Regions from separate parts of the Paracoccus sp. pheM1 genome, predicted to be linked through region 2. Evidence: riboswitches for the same ligand, from Rfam matches in the RefSeq annotation. Region 2 holds a riboswitch; each other region holds the start of a gene.
What was found. Region 2 has a riboswitch for cobalamin ahead of KF941_RS11115 (DUF1636 domain-containing protein). Riboswitches for the same ligand answer to the same signal wherever they lie in the genome.
Positions count from the first base shown of each region.

Region 1: it holds a riboswitch for cobalamin, as region 2 does, so the genes downstream of both, KF941_RS17580 (ribonucleoside triphosphate reductase) here and KF941_RS11115 (DUF1636 domain-containing protein) in region 2, are expected to answer to the same signal.
Region 3: it holds a riboswitch for cobalamin, as region 2 does, so the genes downstream of both, KF941_RS24130 (ABC transporter substrate-binding protein) here and KF941_RS11115 (DUF1636 domain-containing protein) in region 2, are expected to answer to the same signal.

Region 1 covers NZ_JAGXCX010000002.1:707,626-714,882, reverse strand. The annotation lists gene KF941_RS17595 (TetR/AcrR family transcriptional regulator) at 1-545, shown strand, start outside; gene KF941_RS17590 (anaerobic ribonucleoside-triphosphate reductase activating protein) at 675-1,298, opposite strand; gene nrdD (anaerobic ribonucleoside-triphosphate reductase) at 1,291-1,473, opposite strand; gene KF941_RS17580 (ribonucleoside triphosphate reductase) at 1,488-3,233, opposite strand; cobalamin riboswitch at 3,433-3,646, opposite strand; gene KF941_RS17575 (proteasome-type protease) at 3,908-4,633, opposite strand; gene KF941_RS17570 (transglutaminase family protein) at 4,700-5,506, opposite strand; gene KF941_RS17565 (alpha-E domain-containing protein) at 5,519-6,478, opposite strand; gene KF941_RS17560 (circularly permuted type 2 ATP-grasp protein) at 6,493-7,257, opposite strand, start outside.
Region 2 covers NZ_JAGXCX010000001.1:2,175,575-2,182,831, forward strand. The annotation lists gene KF941_RS11095 (hypothetical protein) at 1-234, shown strand, start outside; gene bluB (5,6-dimethylbenzimidazole synthase) at 234-857, shown strand; gene KF941_RS11105 (hypothetical protein) at 891-2,393, opposite strand; gene cobO (cob(I)yrinic acid a,c-diamide adenosyltransferase) at 2,453-3,064, opposite strand; cobalamin riboswitch at 3,102-3,304, shown strand; gene KF941_RS11115 (DUF1636 domain-containing protein) at 3,380-3,733, shown strand; gene cobW (cobalamin biosynthesis protein CobW) at 3,737-4,771, shown strand; gene cobN (cobaltochelatase subunit CobN) at 4,774-7,257, shown strand, end outside.
Region 3 covers NZ_JAGXCX010000003.1:279,626-286,882, forward strand. The annotation lists gene KF941_RS24115 (isocitrate lyase) at 1-1,097, opposite strand, end outside; gene aceB (malate synthase A) at 1,221-2,837, opposite strand; gene KF941_RS24125 (helix-turn-helix transcriptional regulator) at 2,972-4,405, shown strand; cobalamin riboswitch at 4,467-4,666, shown strand; gene KF941_RS24130 (ABC transporter substrate-binding protein) at 4,760-5,767, shown strand; gene KF941_RS24135 (iron ABC transporter permease) at 5,764-6,813, shown strand; gene KF941_RS24140 (ABC transporter ATP-binding protein) at 6,810-7,257, shown strand, end outside.

The DNA.
Region 1 (7,257 bases), on a different contig from region 2:
TATATTACTGGTTCAAGAGCAAGTCCGACATCCTTCTGGAAATACACCAGAGATTCATGGAGATGTCGACGGCGCAGCTCAATGAAATCCTGGAAATGGATATTGGCCCGCATGAAAAGCTTGTCAGGATCATGAGCGGCCGGATCGACATGTTTTCCTCGAACATGGCCGACCTTGCCGTATATATCGAAAACGAATCCGAGCTTCCGGAAAGCGCGCTGGTCCAGGTCCGGGAAGTCAAGAAATCATACCTGCGCACGGTAGAGCAGATATATCGGGAGGGCGTCGAAAAGGGGGTTTTCGTGGATGTCGATCCTCATATAGCTGCAAGCATAATTCTGGGGATGACGCTCTGGATGTATAAGTGGTATCGTCCCGGCGGGCGGCATTCGGTGGAAGATGTCACCTCGGCCATCATCAATTTTGCTTGCCATGGGTATCTGAAACCGGACAACCTGCCCGCCGGGCTTTCGCTGACACCCGCATCGGCAGAGGCCGGAGGTGAGGAAGGCATCGGGCACGGCTCCGGCCGGCCGCAAAGATAGCCGTTCGGCCCGAGCCCACCGGCCGGATGCGGTCGATACCGTCGGCATAGACCAGCCCGCTGCCCGCATGGGCTGAGAGACGCCGCCCCGGTTCCTTCGCCACGGCATGCCGGCCCCCAAGGCCGGCTTTCAGCCCTTGCGCACCGGACGGCTCGTGGGTGTTCCGGTGCTGCGGCAGGGCTGCAGGACATGGTCGGCGACACCCAGCGCCGCCAGTTCCGCGCCCATCCGCGCCAAGGCCGCCCCGTCGATCAGGGTGGGATCGACCGTCGTGCGCACCTGGTGGGCCGTGCCGCTGGCCAGCAGCAGCCGCAGGCTTTCCCTGGCCCTGTCGCCGCTGCCGGTTGCGCCCGTCACCCGCCGATAGCCGGAAAACGGCGCCTTCACGTCGAAGCCGACCCAGTCGCAAAGCGGCAGCACCGCCGCAAGCCGGGCGGGGTAGGGGCCGGCCGTGTGCAGGCCCGTCCTGAACCCCAGGGCCCGGACCGCCCGCAACGCCTCGGGCAGGCCGCGCTGAAGCGTCGGCTCCCCGCCCGAGAACACCACGCCGTCAAGCAGGCCGCGCCGTCCCGCCAGAAAGCCCAGGACCTCTTGCCAATCCAGCGCCCCCTCGGCCTCGGGTGGGATGAGATGCGGGTTGTGGCAATAGGGGCAGTCCCAGGGACAGCCCTGCAGGAAAAGGGTGGCGACCAGCTCGCCCGGCCAGTCGCAGCTGGACAGGCGCTGCAGGCCGCCGATGCGGATCTCAGCCAAGATCGGCCCGCCGCTCGCTGAAATACAGCCGCTCGCGGAATTCGCCCTTCTTGCCGCGGTTGAACGAGGATACCGGGCGGTGATAGCCCATCACCCGCGTCCAGATCTCGCAGGGCTGGCGTTCCTCATCCGCCAGCAGGATCTCTTCCGGTCCGGTTTTCCGGTCGTCGAACATGGTCTTTTCCTTCCTCAATGCGCGGCCGATTGCCGCTTTTTCGCGATTAGCTCTTCGTCGCAGCGCGGGCAGAACGCGTGTTCGCCCGCGATATGGCCATGCCTGGGGCAGACCGAGAATGTGGGCGTGACGGTGATATAGGGCAGGCCGAAATTCTCCAGCGCCCGGCGCACCAGCTTGCGGCAGGCCTCGGCCGAGGACAGCTGCGTGCCCATGTAGAGATGCAGCACCGTCCCGCCGGTGTATTTGCGCTGCAGCGCCTCTTGCCGTTCCAGCGCCTCGAACGGGTCGTCGGTAAAGCCGACAGGCAGCTGGCTGGAATTGGTGTAATAGGGCTCGTGTTCGGTGCCGGCCTGGAGGATGCCGGGAAAACGCCTGCGGTCCTCCTTGGCGAAGCGATAGGTGGTGCCCTCTGCCGGCGTCGCCTCCAGGTTATAGAGATGTCCGGTCTGTTCCTGGAAGGCGGTGATGCGCGCCCGCAGATGGTCGAGCAGCCGCAGCGCGAAGGCATGGCCCCAGCCCGTGGTGATGTCATGCGCATCGTCGGTGAAGTTGCGGATCATCTCGTTGATGCCGTTGACGCCCAGGGTCGAGAAATGGTTGCGCAGCGTGCCCAGGTAGCGCCGGCTATAGGGAAACAGCCCGTCGTCCATCAGCCGCTGGATCACCCGGCGCTTGATCTCCAGGCTGTCGCGGCCCAGGTCGAGCAATTCGTCCAGGCGCCGCAGCAGCCCGGCCTCGTCGCCCTTGTGCAGATGGCCCAGCCGCGCGCAGTTGACGGTGACGACGCCCAGCGAGCCGGTCTGCTCGGCGCTGCCGAACAGCCCGTTGCCGCGTTTCAGCAGCTCGGTCAGGTCCAGTTGCAGCCGGCAGCACATGGACCGCACCATGTTCGGCTTGAGGTCCGAGTTCAGGAAGTTCTGGAAATAGGGCAGGCCGTATTTCGCCGTCATCGCGAACAGCAGCTTGGCGTTCTCGCTGTCCCAGGGAAAATCCGGCGTGATGTTGTAGGTCGGGATCGGAAAGGTGAAGACCCGGCCCTTTTCGTCGCCGCGCGTCATCACCTCGATATAGGCGCGGTTGATCATGTCCATCTCGGCCTGCAGATCGCCATAGGTGAAACCCATCGGCTGACCGCCGATCACGGGCACCTGGTCGCGCAGATCCTCGGGGCAGACCCAGTCGAAGGTCAGGTTGGTGAACGGGGTCTGCGTGCCCCAGCGCGAGGGGACGTTGAGGTTGAAGATCAGCTCCTGCATGGCCTGCCGCACCTCGGCATAGCCCAGCCCATCCTTGCGGATGAAGGGGGCCATATAGGTGTCGAAGGAACTGAAGGCCTGCGCGCCAGCCCATTCGTTCTGCAGCGTGCCCAGGAAGTTCACGATCTGGCCGATGGCGCTGGACAGGCGCTTCGGCGGCCCGGCCTCGACCTTGCCGGGGACGCCGTTGAACCCCTCGGTCAGCAAGGTGCGCAGCGACCAGCCGGCGCAATAGCCGGCCAGCATGTCGAGGTCGTGGATATGCAGGTCGCCCCGGCGATGCGCCTCGCCCACGGCGGGCGGATAGACATGCGACAGCCAGTAATTGGCCACCACCTTGCCCGAGACGTTCAGGATCAGCCCGCCGAGCGAATAGTCCTGGTTGGCGTTGGCATTCACCCGCCAATCGGCGCGGTCCAGGTATTCGTTGACCGACGAGGCGACATCGATGGCGACATCCCTTGCCGGCGCGATGGGCGGGGACGTAAGCGGCGCCGGCATCAACGCGCCCTCCCTTGCCTGCGGCTTGCTGCCGCCCTTGCGGTGCTGCGGACGGCGGCGCCGGCCTTGGCAGGTCTGGTGGTGAAGGATGGCTGCATCTGTTCCCCGTGCTGCTGGGGGCGGGGCAGGCCAGGACGCATGGAGCCCTGCGGCGACAAGGCCGCATTGCCAGGCGCACCGCCGGGACACCCCGCCCGTGGTTCATCGTCATCATCACGGCAGGTCTCCTGGCTCGCAGGTCGCCGCCCTTGCCGGCCTTCCCAATGCCGTGCGGCACCAGTGGCGTGATCCGGCGCAGGCTCGCTGCTTACAGTTGCGGGGGCAGCGTCGGCCTTGCCCCGAAAGGCGCACCGGCTTCCCTCTTCGCTTTCGGACCGGATCGACCCGAAAGAACCGTGATGCCTACATATGGGGATGATGACGCCGTATCCGTCAAGATGTTGTATTGACCTGCGACATTTTGTGCAGGATAGTCCGGCCGCCTGGGCAGGGACCACGAAGCCCTATCCTGATCCGGGGCACGGCACTGGGCGGGCTGGTTGCGGGATTGCGCTTCGTGGACCTTCGGGTCGTCCCCCGGCCTTTGTGCCCATGGCCAAGCAGGGCCGGCACCGGAATGACCTTGGGCAGGAACCGCCAGCCATGGGCCTTTGCCAGCCTGGCTGACAGGGGCGCTAGATCGTCACCTTGACGAAGCTGTCGCGCAGCGCCGCGGACCAGGCGGCGGACATGGCCATGAAGGCCGGGTCGCCTTCCAGGATGCGGCGCTTGTGGCTGACCCGGCAGTCGTCCTTGCGGATCACCGCCAGGTCCAGCGGCATCCCCACCGACAGGTTCGAGCGCAGCGTCGAATCCATCGACAGCAGCACCGCCTTTTGCGCATCGGCCAGCGAGGTCTGGGGCGTCACCACCCGGTCGAGGATGGGCTTGCCGTATTTGTGCTCGCCGATCTGCAGGAAGGGGGTGTCCTCGGTCGCCTCGATGAAATTGCCCTCGGGATAGATCAGGAACAGCCGCATCTCGCCGCCGGCGCGCTGGCCGCCGACGATCATGCTGGCGCTGGCTTGCTGGTTCAGGTCGCGGCACTGGTCCACGATCTCGCGCCGGGTGCGGTTCAGCGTCCGGCCGATGATCGTCGCCACCTGCAGCATGGTGGACGCGCGCATGATCGAGGTCTCTTCATCGGCCTCGGGCAGTTCGATGGCCTCTTGCAGGCGGGCGATGGTTGTCTGGGTCAGCGACAGGCTGCCGGCGGTCATGATCGCGATCACCCGCTCGCCCGGCTGCTCGAAGAAGAACATCTTGCGATAGGTCGATATGTTGTCCAGCCCGGCATTGGTCCGGGTGTCCGAGAGCAGGACGAGCCCCTCGTTGAGCTTCAAGCCGACGCAATAGGTCATGACCGTTCCATGGCACAAAATCCCCCGAGGGATACGACCGCCCCGCGCCCGGCGCAACAGGCAGGGCTACTGCTCCATCTCCTCGACCTGCACCCGCACGTCCAGGCTTTCCTCGCCCGTGCCGAAGGTGGTGCCGCGCACCGGCGCCGCGTCATCCGCATCCAGACCCGAACCCAGCCGGACATAGCGGTCGTCGGGACAGCAGGCATTGGCCGCATCGAAGCCGACCCAGCCCAAGGCGCCGACATGGACCTCGGCCCAGGCATGGGCGGCGTCATGCGGCTCGCCCCCGGCGTTGGAATGCAGATAGCCCGAGACATAGCGTGCCGGCATACCGCGTTCGCGGGCGCAGGCGATCAGCGCATGGGCATGGTCCTGGCAGACGCCCTGGCCGAGCGCCAGCGCCTCGGCGGCGGTGGTGTGCGACTCGGTCACGCCGGGGACGTAGGCGATGGCGGCCGATACCGCCTCGGCCAGCCGGTGGGCCAGGTCCAGCGCATCCTCGCCCTGCACGGAACGGGCAAGCTCGCATAGCCCCGGATCGGTCCCGGTCACGGCGGTCGGGCGCATGTAGACCAGCGGATGCACGGTCTCGCGATGGTCGCGCAGCACGCCGGCGGTGTCCCGCGTCTCGACCTGGCCGGCGATCGAGACCACGACCTCCTGCACCGGGCCGCGCACGGTCCAGCCCTCGATCCAGTCGCCCGCGCCGTCGCGGAAGCTCGCGCCGCGCTGGCCGCCCGAGACCGAGATGGTCCAGCCCGAGACCCGCTGCCCCTGGTGGACCGAGGGGGTCAGGCGCAGGCTCTGCACCAGCCCCTGCGCCGGCGGATCGTAGAAATAGCTGGTTTCATGGATGATCTTCAGCCGCATGACATCTGCCCCCTACATCCGCCCGCTCAGGTAATCGTCATGCACGGCGTTCGAGATGCTGGCCAGCTCGTTGATGAACCAGGACAGGAACTCGTGCAGCCCTTCGTCGAAGATCGCCTCGATGTCGCGCGCCATCAGCTGCTCCAGCGTCTCATGCGCGCGGCCCGAGGCGCTGGCCGGCACCTCGGCGCCATAGCGGCGCACCAGGCCGTCCAGATGCCAGACCGCCTCGTAAAGCGAGGTCAAAAGCGACCGCGGGCTCTCGCCGTTCAGGATCAGGAAATCCGCCACCTTGCCGGCCGTCACCTCGCCGCCATAGGCCCAGTGGAAGGCCCGATGCGCCGAAAGCGCGCGCAGGATCACCTGCCATTGATAGTTGTCGAGGCCCGAGCCCACGAACTCCACCCGCGGCAGCAGCACGAAATACTTCACGTCCAGCAGCCGCGCGGTCGCGTCGGCGCGTTCCAGCGAATAGCCCAGGTTGACGAAATGCCAGCCGTCGTTGCGCAGCTGGGTCGCATTGATCGCGCCGCGCACGGTCGAGCCGTGCCGGGTGGTGAAATCGGTCAGCATGGCGGTATCCAGCCGGGCGCGCGGCTGCCGCTCCAGCGCCCGCAGCTCCTGATAGGCCATGTTCAGCGCATCCCAGACCTGGCTGGTCAGCGCCGTGCGCACGATCCGCCCGCCCTCGCGCGCCCGCTCGATGCAAGAGGCGACCGAGGACGGGTTGGCATGGTCGAAGAACAGCCAGCTTTCGATGTTCTCCTGGGTGATCTCGTCGCCGTAGCGCTCGGCAAAGGCGGCCTGCGCCCCCGAGGCGCGCAGCAGCGATTCCCATTCGTTGCGATAGCCCTCGGCGGTGTTGGGCAGCAGGGTGATGCGCGCGCCCACGTCCAGCAGGCGGGCGGCGGTTTCGGCGCGTTCCAGGTGGCGGCCCATCCAGAACAGGTTGGCGGCGGTGCGGCTGAGCATGGCTGACCCTCCCATTATTCCGACAGGATCCAGGTGTCCTTGACGCCCCCGCCCTGCGACGAGTTCACCACCAGCGAGCCCTCGCGCAGCGCCACGCGCGTCAGCCCGCCCGGCACCAGCTCGATCCGGTCGCCGCAGAGGCAGAAGGGCCGCAGGTCGACGTGGCGCGGCGCCACCCCCTCGTCGACAAAGGTCGGGCTGGTGGACAGTGCCAGCACCGGCTGGGCGATGTAATTGCCGGGGTCGGCCTGGATGCGCAGGGCAAAGGCCTCGATCTCGGCCTGGGTCGCGCAGGGGCCGATCAGCATGCCGTAGCCGCCCGAGCCATGCACCTCCTTGACCACCAGATCCTTGAGGTTGGCCATGACATAGCGGTAATCCTCGTCCTTCCACAGCGTCCAGGTCTGGACGTTGCGCAGGATCGGCTCTTCGCCCAGGTAGAAGCGGATCATCTCGGGGACGAAGGTATAGACCGCCTTGTCGTCGGCCACGCCCGCGCCCGGCGCCGAGGCGATCGAGACCCCGCCCGAGCGATAGACATCCATCAAGCCCGGCACGCCCAGCATGGAATCGCGGCGGAAGCACAAGGGATCGAGGAACTGGTCGTCGATGCGGCGATAGATCACGTCCACCCGCTTCGGCCCCTGGGTGGTGCGCATGTAGACGAAGCCGCCATCGACGAAGAGGTCGCTGCCCTCGACCAGCTCGACGCCCATCAGGTTCGCAAGGAAGCTGTGTTCGTAATAGGCGCTGTTGTAATGGCCGGGCGTCAGGATCAC
Region 2 (7,257 bases):
CATCTTTACCTGAACGGCGCCAAGATCGCCCGGCTCTACGGCCCGGCCCATCACCTCGACATGCTCGCCGCCGGCGACCGGCTGCGGGTCGAGCTGAACTCGAACGACCACCGCCCGCTGACCGTGGCGGGCCGGCCGCTCGCCGTGGAACTGACCGTGCCCGACCGCCCGGTCGGCATCCGCGCCGGGGCCGAGGGCCTGCCCGACAGCGCCATTTGCGCCACGCCCCGATGATGCGGTTCGGCCCCGAGGACCAGGCGGCGCTGGACCGCATCCTGTGCTGGCGCCGCGACGTGCGGCATTTCCGCGACGACCCGATCCCCGAGCCGCTGCTGGAGGAATTGCGCGCGGCGATGGAACTGGCGCCCTCGGTCGGCAATGCCCGGCCCTGGCGGGTGATCCGGGTCGAAAGCCCCGATCTGCGCGCCGCGATCCGCGCCGATTTCCTGCGCTGCAATGCCCGGGCCGCCGCACGCTACCAGGGCCGGCAGCGGCAGGAATACGATGCGCTGAAGCTCGCCGGGCTGGACCGCGCGCCGGTCTGGCTGGCCGTCTTTACCGAGATCGACCCGTCCGAGGGCCACGGCCTTGGCCGCGCCACCATGCCGCAGACCCTGCGGCAATCGACGGCGATGGCGATCCATGCGCTGTGGCTGGCGGCACGGGTGCGCAACCTGGGGCTTGGCATGGTCTCGATCCTCGACCCCGCGCGGATCGGCCCGCTGCTGGCGGTGCCCGAAAGCTGGGAGTTCTCGGCGCTGCTCTGCCTGGGCTGGCCCGAGTTCACCGACGACACGCCGCTGCTGCACCGCACCGGCTGGCAGGAAAACACCGCCTCCGGCTGGCAACGGCGCTGAAAGGCCCCGCCGCATCCGGCGGGGCCGCTTGGTTCAGGGCTGCGAGGTGGCCGGGCCCATGGGCTGGCCGTTGACGGTAAAGGGGCCGCCGCCCTCGGGCATCTGGATGTCCCAGACATTCTCGCCGCTCGCGCCGGGCTTGGCCATGGCGCGGGCCATGCGCAGCATCATCAGCGGCTGGGCGGCCTCTTCGGGCGGGGCCGCGGCCAGCGCCGCCTCGACCTTGTCGAGCCCCGTGGCCGAGATCAGCGCCGCGCCGGTGGGCGCCGCGCCCGGACCGGCCGCGATGTCCGCGCGATAGTCGATCTGGTAGCCGTCGCCCTTGATCTGCGACGGCGCAAGCTTCAGGTCGGCCGTGCCGCCAGGCAGCAGCGCCGCCTGCAGCTGTTCGGGCACCAGCCGCGCAAAGGGTTCCTCGGCGGCCAGGTCGAAGCCCTCGATCAGCATCTTCGCCGGCGCCGCCAGGTCGAAGCCCGAGGCGGTGAAATCCAGCGTCACCTCTTGCGGCAGGATCGGCTCGACCCAGGGCGGCAGCACGCCCTCGGGCACGGTCACGCCCAACAGCGCCACCCGTTCGTGCAGCCGGCCGTCGGCGGTGGCGCCGGACAGGCCGACCGTCACCTTGGTCGAGGCAAGGCCGAACTCGCCCAGCGGAGAGCCGATCTTCAGATCATGCAGGACCGCCTCCATCGACAGGTCGTCCCACAGCGGCATGGCGGCGGCCAGCTTGTCGCGCAGCCCGTCCTGCGAGCCCTTGATCAGCTCCTCGGACGGGTGGGCGACGAACCAGGCGAGCAGGGACAGCATGCCTTCGGTGCGCGCGCCGGTGATCTGGCCGCTGCCCTCGTAGCCGGGCGCGGTGATCTGGAAGGTCATCGGCTGGCCGCCCGGACCCATCAGGATCTCCTGCGACTGCTCCAGCCCCTCGGCGGTGAAGCTCATGGCCTGGTCGACGCCGCCGGCCTTGCCGGGCGCGCCGGTCAGCGACACCTCCATCCGCGCCGTGCGCTGGTGATCGCGCGAGACGACCTCGGGCTCGGTCGGGGGCTGTTCGGGCGCGGCTTCGGCGCCGGGCGGCGGCGGGGGCGCATATTGCACCGACTCGATGACGTAATCCGTCATCACCGCCGTCTGTTCGCGGAAACTCATCAGCCCCTCGTCCCAGATGCCGGTGGATTCGACCCTGGTCGTGCCCTTCTGCTCGAACAGGCGCGGCACCACCACCGACCAGCTCAGCACCTGGTCCTCGCTGACGCCCCAGCTGCCGTCGCCATTGTCGGTCAGCCGATAGGTCAGGGCCGAGACGCTGACCTGGGCCTGCTCGGCCGGAACCTGCGCCAGCAGCGGCGCCGGGTCGATCCGCAGTTCATAGCTTTCGCCCTGGGGGGTGACGGCGACCACGCCCTCGGTGCCGCCGAAATAGGTCTGGAAAACGCCGCGCAGCCGCGCGGCCCCCTCTTCGGTGGCGGGCACGGCCCAGGCCGCCGAGACGGGGCAGATCGCCAGCAGCGCCACAAGGCCTTGTCTCGCAAACATGTCCGAACATCCTTTCGAATTCACTGATCCTGCACAAGCGGCAGATGACAGGAAACAGGCTAGAACTCCACCCCCGGTTGCGCCTTGATGCCATCGCGGAAGGGGTGCTTGACCTGTTCCATCTCGGACACAAGATCGGCAAGCTCGATCAGTTCCGGCTTGGCGTTGCGTCCGGTCAGGACCACATGCGTCATCGGCGGCTTTTCGCTGCGCAGGAAATCCAGCACCTCGTCCAGGTCCAGGTAGTCATAGCGCAGCGCGATGTTGATCTCGTCCAGCAGGACCATGCGGATCTGCGGATCGCGGATCAGCTCCTTGGCCTTTTCCCAGCCGGCGCGGGCGGCGGCGATGTCGCGCTCGCGGTCCTGGGTTTCCCAGGTGAAGCCCTCGCCCATGGCGTGGAACTGGCACAGGTCGCCGAAATGCGTGGTCAGCAACCGCCGCTCGCCGGTGTCCCAGGCGCCCTTGATGAACTGCACCACCGCGCAGGGCATGCCATGGGCGATGCAGCGCAGGATCATGCCGAAGCCCGAGGACGACTTGCCCTTGCCCTTGCCGGTATGGACGATGACCAGGCCCTTCTCGCCCTGCTTCTCGGCCATCATCCGGTCGCGGGCGGCCTTGATCCGGGCCATCTTCTCGGCGTGGCGGGTATTGTCGTCGGTCTGCATCGGGCACTCCTTCGCTTGACAAGTCGGGACCGGGCGCGCACAGACGAGAGGCGCTGGTTCCTGTCCTACGACAGGCGAAGAGGGAATGCGACAGGCAACCGCCTGGAAGCAGCCGCCCCCGCGACCGTGACCGGAAAGGTCGCCCCGAGGCCACTGGCGAGACGCCGGGAAGGCGGGGCGGCCGTGGGCCCAGGCCCGAATCCGCAAGCCGGGAGACCTGCCAGCGCGCGAAGGATTGACCGGCGGACGGGGTGTTCCCGCTGGGGCTTGGGCGCTGGTCCCCTGCCTCGTGCCGCCTTGAGGGATGAAGGGCGCATGACCGTCACGCTGCATGTCTGCATCACCTGCCGCGCCGGCCAGCCCGTCCCCGAGGGCGAGCCCGTGCCCGGCGCGCGGCTGCATGACGCGCTGGCGGCCGAAGGCGCCCCCGACGGCGTGCGCATCGTCCCCGTCGAATGCCTGTCCGCCTGCGCCAACGGCGCCGCCATCGCGCTGTCGGCGGCGGGCCGCTGGACCTATGTCTACGGCCGCATGTCGGCCGAGGACGCGACCGAGATCCTGCTGGGCGCCGCCGCCTATGCCCAGGCCCCCGACGGCATCGTGCCCTGGCGCGAGCGCGTCACGATTTTCCGCAAGCGCAGCCTCGCGCGCATTCCCCCGATTGGATAGAAGATGAACGACCTGACCAAGACCCCCGTCACCGTCATCACCGGCTTTCTGGGCGCCGGCAAGACCACGCTGATCCGCCACCTGATGTCGCAGCCGCAGGGCAAGCGGCTGGCGGTGCTGGTCAACGAATTCGGCACCATGGGCGTCGACGGCGAGATCCTGAAGTCCTGCGCCGACGAGAATTGCCCGGCCGAGAACATCATGGAGCTGTCGAACGGCTGCATCTGCTGCACCGTCGCCGACGATTTCATCCCGACGCTGGAACGGCTGATGGCGATGCCGGTCAAGCCCGACCACATCCTGATCGAGACCTCGGGCCTGGCCCTGCCCAAGCCCTTGCTGAAGGCCTTCGACTGGCCGGCGATCCGCTCGCGCATCACCGTGGACGGGGTGATCGCGCTCGCCGATGCCGAGGCGGTGGCGGCGGGCCGCTTCGCCCCCGACGAGGCCGCGGTCGAGGCGCAGCGCGCCGCCGACGACAGCCTGGACCACGAGACGCCCCTCTCCGAGGTGTTCGAGGACCAGATCGCCTGCGCCGACATCGTGCTGCTGTCCAAGGCCGACCTGGCCGGCGAGCAGGGGCTGGCCGCCGCCCGCGCCGTGATCGAGGCCGAGGCGCCGCGCAAGCTGCCGATCCTGCCGCTGACCGACGGGGTGATCGACCCGCGCGTGATCCTGGGCCTGGGTGCCGCGGCCGAGGACGACCTCGCCGCCCGCCCCAGCCACCACGACGGCGCCGACGACCACGAACACGACGATTTCGACTCGGTGGTGATCGAGCTGGCCGAGATCGCCGACCCCGGCGAGCTTGCCGCCCGCATCGAGCGGCTGGCCCGCGAACAGAACATCCTGCGGGTCAAGGGCCATGTCGCCGTCGCCGGCAAGCCCATGCGCCTCTTGGTGCAGGCGGTGGGCGAGCGGGTGCGGCACCAATACGACCGGCCCTGGGGCGACGCCCCCCGCGCCTCGCGCCTGGTGGTGATCGCCGAACATGACGACATCGACGAGGCCGCGATCCGGGCGGTCCTGGCTGCCTGACGATGCATGTCGTCTTCCGCGAAAGCCGTGGGCTGGAAGAGACCGAGGTTCCGACCGACCCCGGCCAAGGCCCCGCCGACCTGGTCGTGCTGTCCTATTCCGACAGCGACCTCGGCGCTTTCGCGGCGGGCTGGCATCGCGCTGCCGGGGGGCTGCCTTCGCTGCGGCTGTGCAACCTCTCGGCGCTGCGGCACCCGGTCTCGGTCGATCAGTATTGCGAGGCGACGCTTTCCGGCGCCCGCGCCGTGCTGGTCCGGCTGATCGGCGGCGAGCCCTATTGGCATTACGGCGTCGCCAGCCTCCAGGATCTGGCCCGCCGCCGCGGGATCGCCCTGGCCTTCCTGCCGGCGGACGGGCGTCCCGACCCGACGCTGGAGCGGTTTTCCACCCTGCCGCTGCCGCTGCTGCATCGGCTGGCGGCGCTTTGCGACCAGGGCGGTGCGGTCGCGGCGCAGATGGCGCTGGCGGAACTGGCCGGGGCCGCCGGCCTGCCCGCCGCCCCGGTCCAGGGGCAGGCCGCGATCCCGGACTTCGGTTTCTACGATCCCGACCGCGGCGTCATCGACCGCCCCCGGCCCGACCCCGAACCCGGCGTGCTGGTCAGCTTCTATCGCAGCTACCTGACCGCGGCCGACCTGGCGCCGGTGGACGCGATGATCCGCGCCCTGCGCACGGCCGGCTTTGCCGCGACCGGGGTCTTTGCGCCCTCGCTCAAGGCGCCGGGCTTTGCCGACTGGCTGGCGCCGCACCTGCCCGGCCTTGTCGCGGTGGTGAACCTGACCGCCTTTTCCGCCCGCGACGATGCCGGCGCCACGCCCTTCGACGGCACGGATTGCCCGGTCTTCCAGGTGGCGCTGTCCACCGCGCCCCGCGCCCTCTGGGCGGCCGAGGATCGCGGGCTTTCCGCCGCCGACCTGGCGATGCATGTCGTGCTGCCCGAGGTGGACGGCCGCATATTCCTGGGCGCGATCAGCTTCAAGGAACCGCAAGAGCGCGACCCCGACCTGCAACTCGCCCGCGTGATCCATGCCCCCGACCCGGACCGCATCGAGGCGGCGGTGGCGCGGATCACCGCCTGGCACCGGCTGCGGCAGGCGACACGCCGCGCGGTGGTGCTGTCCACCTATCCCGGCAAGGCGCATCAGCTGGCCCATGCGGTCGGACTGGACGCGCTGGCCTCCTGCGGCGCGATCCTCGGGCTTCCCCATGACGACCTGGGCCGGCAGCTGACCGCCGAGCGCATCCACTGGCCGCTCTCGGACTACCGGCAAGCGCTGGCCCGCCTGCCGCAACGCCTGCGCGACGACCTCGCCGCCGCATGGGGCGAGCCCCCCGACGGCTTCCGCTTCGCCGCCCTCCGCCACGGCGCCGACCTGATCGCCCTGCAACCAGAACGCGGCGAGGCAAAGACCCGCGCCGACGACTACCACGACCTGACGCGCACCCCGCGCCATGAATATGTCGCCTTCTACCTGTGGCTGCGCACGCAGGCGGACGTGCTGATCCACATGGGCGCGCATGGCACGCTGGAATGGCTGCCCGGCAAGTCGGTTGCCCTGTCGGGCGAATGCTGGCCCGAGGCGCTGCTGGCCGACATGCCGGTGATCTATCCCTTCATCGTCAACGATCCGGGCGAGGCTGCGCAGGCCAAGCGCCGGCTTTCCGCCGTGACGCTGGGCCACCTGCCGCCGCCGCTGGCGGATTCCGCGGTGCCCGAGAACCTCGCGCATCTGGAGCGGCTGCTCGACGAATATTCCACCGCCGACGGGCTGGATCCGCGCCGGCGCGACCGGCTGATCGCGGCGATCCGCGACGAGGCCCGCGCCGCCGGGGTGGAAACCGACCTGGGCCTGCCCCCCGACGCCGCGGCGGCCGAGGCGATCCCGCTGATCGACCGCTTCCTCTGCGATCTCAAGGACAGCCGCTTCGGCGACGGGCTGCATGTCTATGGCACCGGCCCCTGCGGCGCGGCCGAACGCGAAGGGCTGGCGCGCGCGCTGGCCGGCCAGCGGGTCGCACCCGGCCCCTCGGGCTCGCCGGCGCGGGGGCGGCAGGACGTGCTGCCGACCGGGCGCAACCTTTTCACCGTCGATCCCCGCGCCGTGCCCTCGCGCAATGCCCATGCCCAGGGGGTGAAACTGGCCGAGGAACTGCTGCGCCGCCACCTGCAGGACCATGGCGACTGGCCCCGCGGCCTGGTCGTCGACCTCTGGGGCAGCGCCACCATGCGCACGGCGGGCGAGGAATTCGCCATGGCGCTGCATCTCGCCGGCCTCAGCCCGCGCTGGGACGGCGCCTCGGGCCGGGTCGCGGGCATCGAGATCCTGCCCCTGGCCGAGCTTGGCCGGCCGCGGATCGACGTGACGCTGCGGGTCTCGGGCCTGTTTCGCGACATCTTCCCCGGCCTCGCCCAGCTTTTCGAGACCGGGGCCGAGGCGCTGGCGGACCGCGACGAAACCCCAGCCGACAACCCCTATCGCAACCGC
Region 3 (7,257 bases), on a different contig from region 2:
GCCACCATGCCGGCAATCTCGTCCACGTTGGGCGTGTCGGTCTCGATCCACAACAGGTCGGCGCCGCCCTGGGTCAGGCTGGCGATGCAATCCTCGATCACCCGCTGCCGCCCCGTGCCCTCGCGGAAGGGGAAAAGCCCGTTCGGCAGCCGCGCCGGCTTGACGAAGGCGCCGTTCTGGTAAAGCGCCAGCTCGCCCTCGCGGATCGGGTTCGCTTCGGTGATCGGCTCGACCTTCAGCCATTTGATATAGTCCGAGGCCAGGTCTCCCGGCCGCTGGCTGACCGGCACCTTCTGCGTCAGCCCGGCGCCCAGGCTGTCGGTGCGGGCGACGATGACGCCATCGTCCACGCCCAGTTCCTCGAAGGCCAGGCGGCAGGCGCGCAGCTTTTCGATGAAATCCTCGCGCGGGACCGTGACCTTGCCGTCCTGGTGGCCGCATTGCTTGGCGTCCGAGACCTGGTTCTCGATCTGCAGGCAGCAGGCGCCGGCCTTGATCAGTTCCTTGGCCAGCAGATAGGTGGCGTGTTCGTTGCCGAAGCCCGCGTCGATATCGGCGATGATCGGCACGACATGGGATTCGAAACCGTCGATCGCCGCGATGGCCTGCTGCCGCTCCGCCTCGGTCGTGGCGGCTTTCAGCGCCTTGAACAGGTCGTTCAGCGCCACCTCGTCGGCCTGGCGCAGCGAGACGTAGATCTCCTGGATCAGGTCGGCCACGGCGGTCTTTTCATGCATGGACTGGTCGGGCAGATGGCCCCAGCGGTTGCGCAGGCCCGCGACCATCCAGCCCGACAGGTAGACATAGGTGCCCCTGGCCGTGCCGCGCAGGCGCTTGACCGCCTTGATCATCTGCTGGGCGTGAAAGCCCGACCAGCAGCCCAGCGACTGGGTGAACTTGCCGGGGTCGGCGTCATAGGCCGCCATGTCGGCGCGCATGACCCCGGCCATGCCGCGGGCGATGTCCAGATGCGTGTCATAGGTGTTCTGCAGCCGCAGCTGCACGATGTCATCGACCGAAACGCCACCCGGCGTTTGACCGGAGGGGTAGCGGGACGACACCTCGGCATGGATTTCCGAAAAAGTCTTTCTGCTCATGATGCTTCCTTTCAGCAGGGTCGGTTCGGGGATCGGCAGCCGCGGCTTGCGGCAAGGCGGGGCATCCGGGGGGAAGCGGTCCGCCAAAGGGGGAAAGCGTGCGGATGATGTCCATCGGGCCCCTCAGTCCAGCGCGTTCAGCAGGTCATAGGCCGGCAGGGTGATGAAATCGGGCAGGGTCTCGGCCGTGGCCGCCTCTTGCACGATGCGCGCGGCCGAGGCGTAATGGCCGCGATGGAACCCGTTCGGGCCGAGCCGGTCGAGGATGCGCACGATCTCGGCCTGCATCAACTCGCCCAGCCATTCGGCGGTCAGCCGGCGCTCCCCGCCGCCCTCCAGCGCGACCGGGGCGCCGTGGCGCAGCCATTGCCACAGCTGGGCGCGGCTGATCTCGGCGGTGGCGGCATCCTCCATCATGTTCTGGATCGGCACCGCCCCGCGGCCGGACAGCCATTGCGCCAGGTATTCGACGGCGACCTGGATGTTCAGCCGCACGCCCGCCTCGGTGATCCGGCCCTGATGCGGTTTCAGCAGCATGGCGGGCTCGATCCGCCATTGCTGGCGCGGCTTGCGGATCTGGTTCGGACCGGGCATGGCGGCGTCGAAGACCGCCTGCGCCACCGGCACCAGGTCGGGATGCGCGACCCAACAGCCGTCGAAGCCCATGCCGACCTCGCGCTGCTTGTCGGCGCGGACGCGGGCAAAGGCGGCCTCGTTCGCCTCGGCATCGCCCCGGACGGGGATCGCCGCCGACATGCCGCCCATGGCATGGATGCCGCGGCGGTGGCAGACCTTGACCACGCGGGCGGCATAGGCGGCCAGGAAGGCGTCCTCCATCCCGACCTGCGCCCGGTCGGGCAGCACATAGGCGGCATGGCTGCGCAGGGTCTTGATATAGCTGAAGATATAGTCCCAGCGGCCGCAGTTCAGCCCGGCGATATGGTCGCGCAGCTCCCAGACGATCTCGTCCATCTCGAAGGCGGCGGGCAGGGTTTCGATCAGCACCGTGGCCTTGATCGTGCCCTGCGCCAGCCCCATGCGGTCCTGGGCAAAGGCAAAGACCTCGTTCCAGAACCGCGCCTCGCCATGGGCTTCCAGCTTGGGCAGGTAATAGAACGGCCCGCGCCCGGTCGCGGCCAGCGCCCGTCCGCAATGATAAAGCGACAGGCCGAAATCGAACAGTGCCGCCGAGACCGGCTGGCCGCCGATCAGCACATTCGCCTCGGGCAGGTGCAGCCCGCGCGGGCGGACGACCAGCAGCGCCGGGTTGGGGCCGACGCGATAGCTCTTGCCATTCGCCTGGTGCTCCAGCGTGCCGTCGCGATAGTCGATCAGGTTCGCCTGCCCGGCGATGACATTGGCAAAGCTGGGCGCGGTCGCATCCTCGAAATCGGCCATGAAGACGCGCGCGCCCGAGTTCAGCGCGTTGATCATCATCTTGCGATCCACCGGGCCGGTGATCTCGACCCGGCGATCCTCCAGCGCGGGCGGGACGGGGGCGGCCTGCCAGATGCCCTGCCGGATCTCGCGCGTCTGCGGCAGGTAGTCGGGCAACTCGCCCCGGTCGATGCGCTCCTGCCGACGGGCGCGGGCGACCATCAGCGCATGCAGCCGCAGGCCGAAGCGGGCCTGCAATGCGGCGACGAAACCCAGCGCCTCGGGGGTCAGGACATGATCCGCGCCCGGCACGGCGCGCAGGACGACGGGCGGAAGCGGTGGGGCATTGCGGTCGAGCGGCATGGCGGCCTCCTGTGATTCACGGCGTAATGTCACAGTAGTAATGTCATGCTGCATGTGCATTATTGCTTTGAAAACAACGGGTGTTGCGGTCAGTCTTGTCACCGTGCAGCCGCAGAACTTGTAAGGTTTGTCACATGGCCCGAGGCGAGAAACTGATCATCGGCCAGCGCCTGCGCGTGCTGCGCCAGTCGCTGGGGCTGACCCAGGCGCAGATGGCGGCCGAGCTGGGCGTCTCGGCCAGCTATGTCACGCTGATCGAATCCGACCAGCGCCCGGCCTCGGCGCGCTTCCTGATGCGGCTGGCCGAGGTCTATGACATGAACATCGCCGAGCTTGCGCCCTCGACCGACGCGCAGCTTGCGGCGGATTTCGCCGCGGCGCTGAAGGATCCGGCGCTGGAGGCAGGCGCGCCGTCCCGCGCCGAGATCGAGGCGGTGCTGCAAGCCTCGCCGCGGATCGCGGCGGCCTTCGTGCGGCTGCACGACAGCCACCGCCAGGCGCTGCTGCGGCCGCAGGCCGACGACAACCCGCTGACCGACCGCGACAAGGTCGAGGCGCTGGCCGGCACATCGCGCCCGGTCGATGCGGTGCGCGGCTGGTTCTATGCCCGGCGCAACCATGTCGATGCGCTGGACCGCGCCGCCGAGGCGCTGGCCGAGGAGCTGGCGCTGCACCGCAACGAGCCGCATATGGCCCTGACCGGCCGGCTGGCCGCGCATGGCATCGCTGTGCGCATCCTGCCCGCCCCGGTCATGGGCGAGCAGCTGCGCCGCTTCGACCCGCACCGGCGCGAGCTGATGCTGTCGGAACTGCTGGCGCAATCCAGCCGCCGCTTCCAGATCGGCGTGCTGCTGGCCCGGCTGGAGCAGGAACCGCTGATCGCCCGGCTGGTCGACGAGGCGGGGCTGGCCGACCCGCCTGCCGTCGCGCTGATGCGGGTGAGCCTGGCGAATTACTTCGCGGCGGCGCTGATGATGCCCTATGCCCGCTTTCTCGCCGCCTGCGAATCGGCGCGCTACGACGTCGAGCTGCTGGGCCACCGCTTCGGCGCCAGTTTCGAGCAGACCGCGCATCGCATGTCGACGCTGCAACGCCCCGAGGCGCGGGGCATCCCGTTCTTCTTCGTGCGGGTGGACCGGGCCGGGAACATCTCGAAACGCTTCAGCGCCGGGCGGTTCCCGTTCTCGCGCTTCGGCGGCACCTGCCCGTTGTGGAACATCCACGCCGCCTTCGAGACGCCGGACCGGGTGCAGACCCAGGTGATCCGCATGCCCGAGGGCGCCAGCTATTTCTCGATCGCGCGCACGGTGGCGCGGGCCGGCGGCACCCATGGCGCACCGGCGCAACGGCTGGCGATCGGGCTGGGCTGCGACGTGGCCTATGCGCCGCGGCTGGTCTATGCCGACGGCATCGACCTGGACCGCATCCGGCCGGTGGACATCGGGCTGAACTGCTATCTCTGCGAGCGGCCGGATTGCTCGGCCCGCGCCCATGCCCCGATCAACCGCCGGCTGCGCGTCAACGAACGCGAGCGCAGCCTGGCGATCTTCAGCTTCGAGGAGGGCTAGGCGCCCGCAGGCAGGCCGTGGCCGGGCGCCCATGCTGACGCTTGCCAGCGCCCGCGCCGGCAGCTAGGGAGAGCGCGTCGGTTTCCGCAAGGAATTGAAAGGGAATCCGCCGGGGTCGCAAGGCCCCGAACCGGAACTGCCCCCGCAACTGTAGGCGGCGAGCAGGATGCGAGAACGCCACTGTGGCCCCGTGCCATGGGAAGGCCGCATCCCTGCCGTGACCCGCCAGTCAGGAGACCTGCCGACGACGTTTGACCAATCCGAGCGGGTCGGCTCGGGAGGGGTTGCGACCGGCATTGGCCCGGTCTCCATCCGCTCATCCGGCCTGTTCATGATGTAGCGGAAGGAAACATCATGCTGAGGCTCACCACGGCGATCATCGCCACGTCCACCCTGGCGCCGATGGCGCTGGCGGGCACCGAATACCCGCTGACCCTGACCAGCTGCGGCCACGAGGTCACTTTCGACAAGGCGCCCGAAAGCGTCGTCAGCGTCGGGCAAAGCACGACCGAGATCCTGTATATGCTTGGGCTGGCCGACAAGGTGGCGGGCACGGCGCTGTGGATCAACCCGGTCCTGCCCGAATTCGCCGAGGCGGACGCCAGGGTCGAGCGGCTGGCCGACAACGCCCCCAGCTTCGAAAGCGTGCTGGCCAAGAAGCCTGGGCTGGTGGTCACGGCCTATGAATGGATGATCGGCCCGCAGGGCGCGGTCGGCACGCGCGAGATGTTCGACGACGCGCAGATCCCCAGCTGGATCATGCCGACCGAATGCGTCGGCAAGGACAATACGCAAAGCATGGACGGCGCGCGCTCGGTCCTGTTCGACACCGCGCTGCTTTACCAGGGCATCGAGGAACTGGCGGCGATCTTCGACGTATCGGAGCGCGGGACCGAGGTGATCGCCGACCTGAAGGCGCGCGAGGCGGCGGCGGTCGAGCGGGCGCAGGCGCTGGACCTGCCCGAGGGCGTGTCGGGCCTGTTCTGGTATTCCTCGGCCGAGATCGAGATCGACCCCTATGTCGCGGGCGCCAATGGCGTGCCGGGCTGGATGCTGTCCAAGCTGGGGGTGCAGAACGTCGTCGCCTCGCCCGAGGAATGGCCGACCGTCGGCTGGGAAACCATCGCCAAGGCCGGCCCGACCTTCATCGTCGCGGCCGAGATGAACCGCCGCCGCTTTCCCGCCGACGACATCGCCGTCAAGCGCGATTTCCTGACCTCGGACCCGGTGACAAGCGAGATGGAGGCGGTGAAGAACGACCGCATCCTGACCATGCCGGCCAATGCGATGGACCCCTCGGTGCGCGCGATCTACGCGCTGGAATCGCTGGCGGACTCGCTGGCCGGGTTCGACCTGCAATGAGGGTGCGCGCCGCGACCCGCAGCACGGGGCGCAATCGGGGCTGGCTGTGGCTGGCCCCCGCCGTGCTGGTCGCGGCGCTGCTCTTCGGCACGGCGGTGGGCGAGACGCGCATTCCGCTGGCCACCGTCATCGAGGTGCTGGCGGTCAAGGCCGGGCTTGGCTCGGCCGCGCTCGACCCGATCGACGCCAGCGTGATCTGGCATTACCGGCTGTCGCGGGCGGTGGTCGCGGCCTGCGGCGGCGCAGGCCTGGCGCTGTCGGGGCTGATCCTGCAGGCGCTGCTGCGCAACCCCCTGGCCGAGCCCTATCTGCTGGGGATTTCGGCCGGGGCCTCGACCGGGGCGGTCACGGTCGCGGTGGCGGGGATCGGCGCAGGGCTGCTCAGCATGTCGGCGGGCGCCTTTGCCGGGGCGCTGACCGCCTTCGCGCTGGTCGCGGCGCTGGCGCGCGCCGCCGGCGGCGGAACCGGGATGCGCGGCGCCGGGGTCATCATCCTGGCGGGCATCGCCGGCTCGCAGATGTTCAATGCGCTGACCGCGCTGATCATCGCGCAATCGGCCAGCGCCGAGCAGGCGCGCGGCATCATGTTCTGGCTGCTGGGCAACCTGTCGGGCGTGCGCTGGCCGGACAGCTGGGTCGCGGTGCCGATGGCGGCGCTGGCGCTGGGGGTGGGGCTGTGGCATGCGCGCGCGCTCGACGCCTTCGCCTTCGGGGCGGAAAGCGCCGCGTCGCTTGGCATCGACCTGCGGCGCACGCAGGCGCTGCTGATCGGCACGGCCTCGCTGGCGACGGCGATCATGGTCTCGATCGCCGGGGCCATCGGCTTCGTCGGGCTGGTGGTGCCGCATGCGATGCGCATCCTCGTCGGGCCGCGCCATGCCAGGCTGGTCCCGGCGACGGCGCTGGCGGGGGCGGTGTTCCTGGTGCTGTCCGACGTCGTCTCGCGCATCGTCATTCCCGGCCAGGTGCTGCCCATCGGCGTCATCACCGCACTGGTCGGCGCGCCCGCCTTTGCCGTGGTCATGATCCGGGGCCGGCAGCGATGACGCCCATCCTGGAAGCCGTCGGCGCCAGCCATGCCGTGCGCGGCCGCGAGATCCTGTCCGACATCAGCCTGCGCCTGCATCCGGGCGAGACCCTGGGCCTGATCGGGCCGAACGGATCGGGCAAGTCGACGCTGATGGGGCTGATGGCGGGCCTGCTGCGCCCCAACCGCGGCGAGATCCGGCTGGAGGGCCGGCCCATGGCCCGGCTGGGGCGACGGCAGATCGCGCGGCGGCTGGCGCTGGTCGCGCAATCGGCCGAGACGGCCGAGCGGATCACGGTGCGCGACGCGGTCGAGCTGGGCCGCACGCCCTGGCTTGGCCCGCTGCGGCCATGGGGTGCCCAGGACGACGACGCCGTCGCGGCGGCCCTCGACGCCGTGGACATGGCGCATATGGCGGGACGCGACTGGGCCTCGCTTTCGGGGGGCGAGCGCCAGCGCGTCC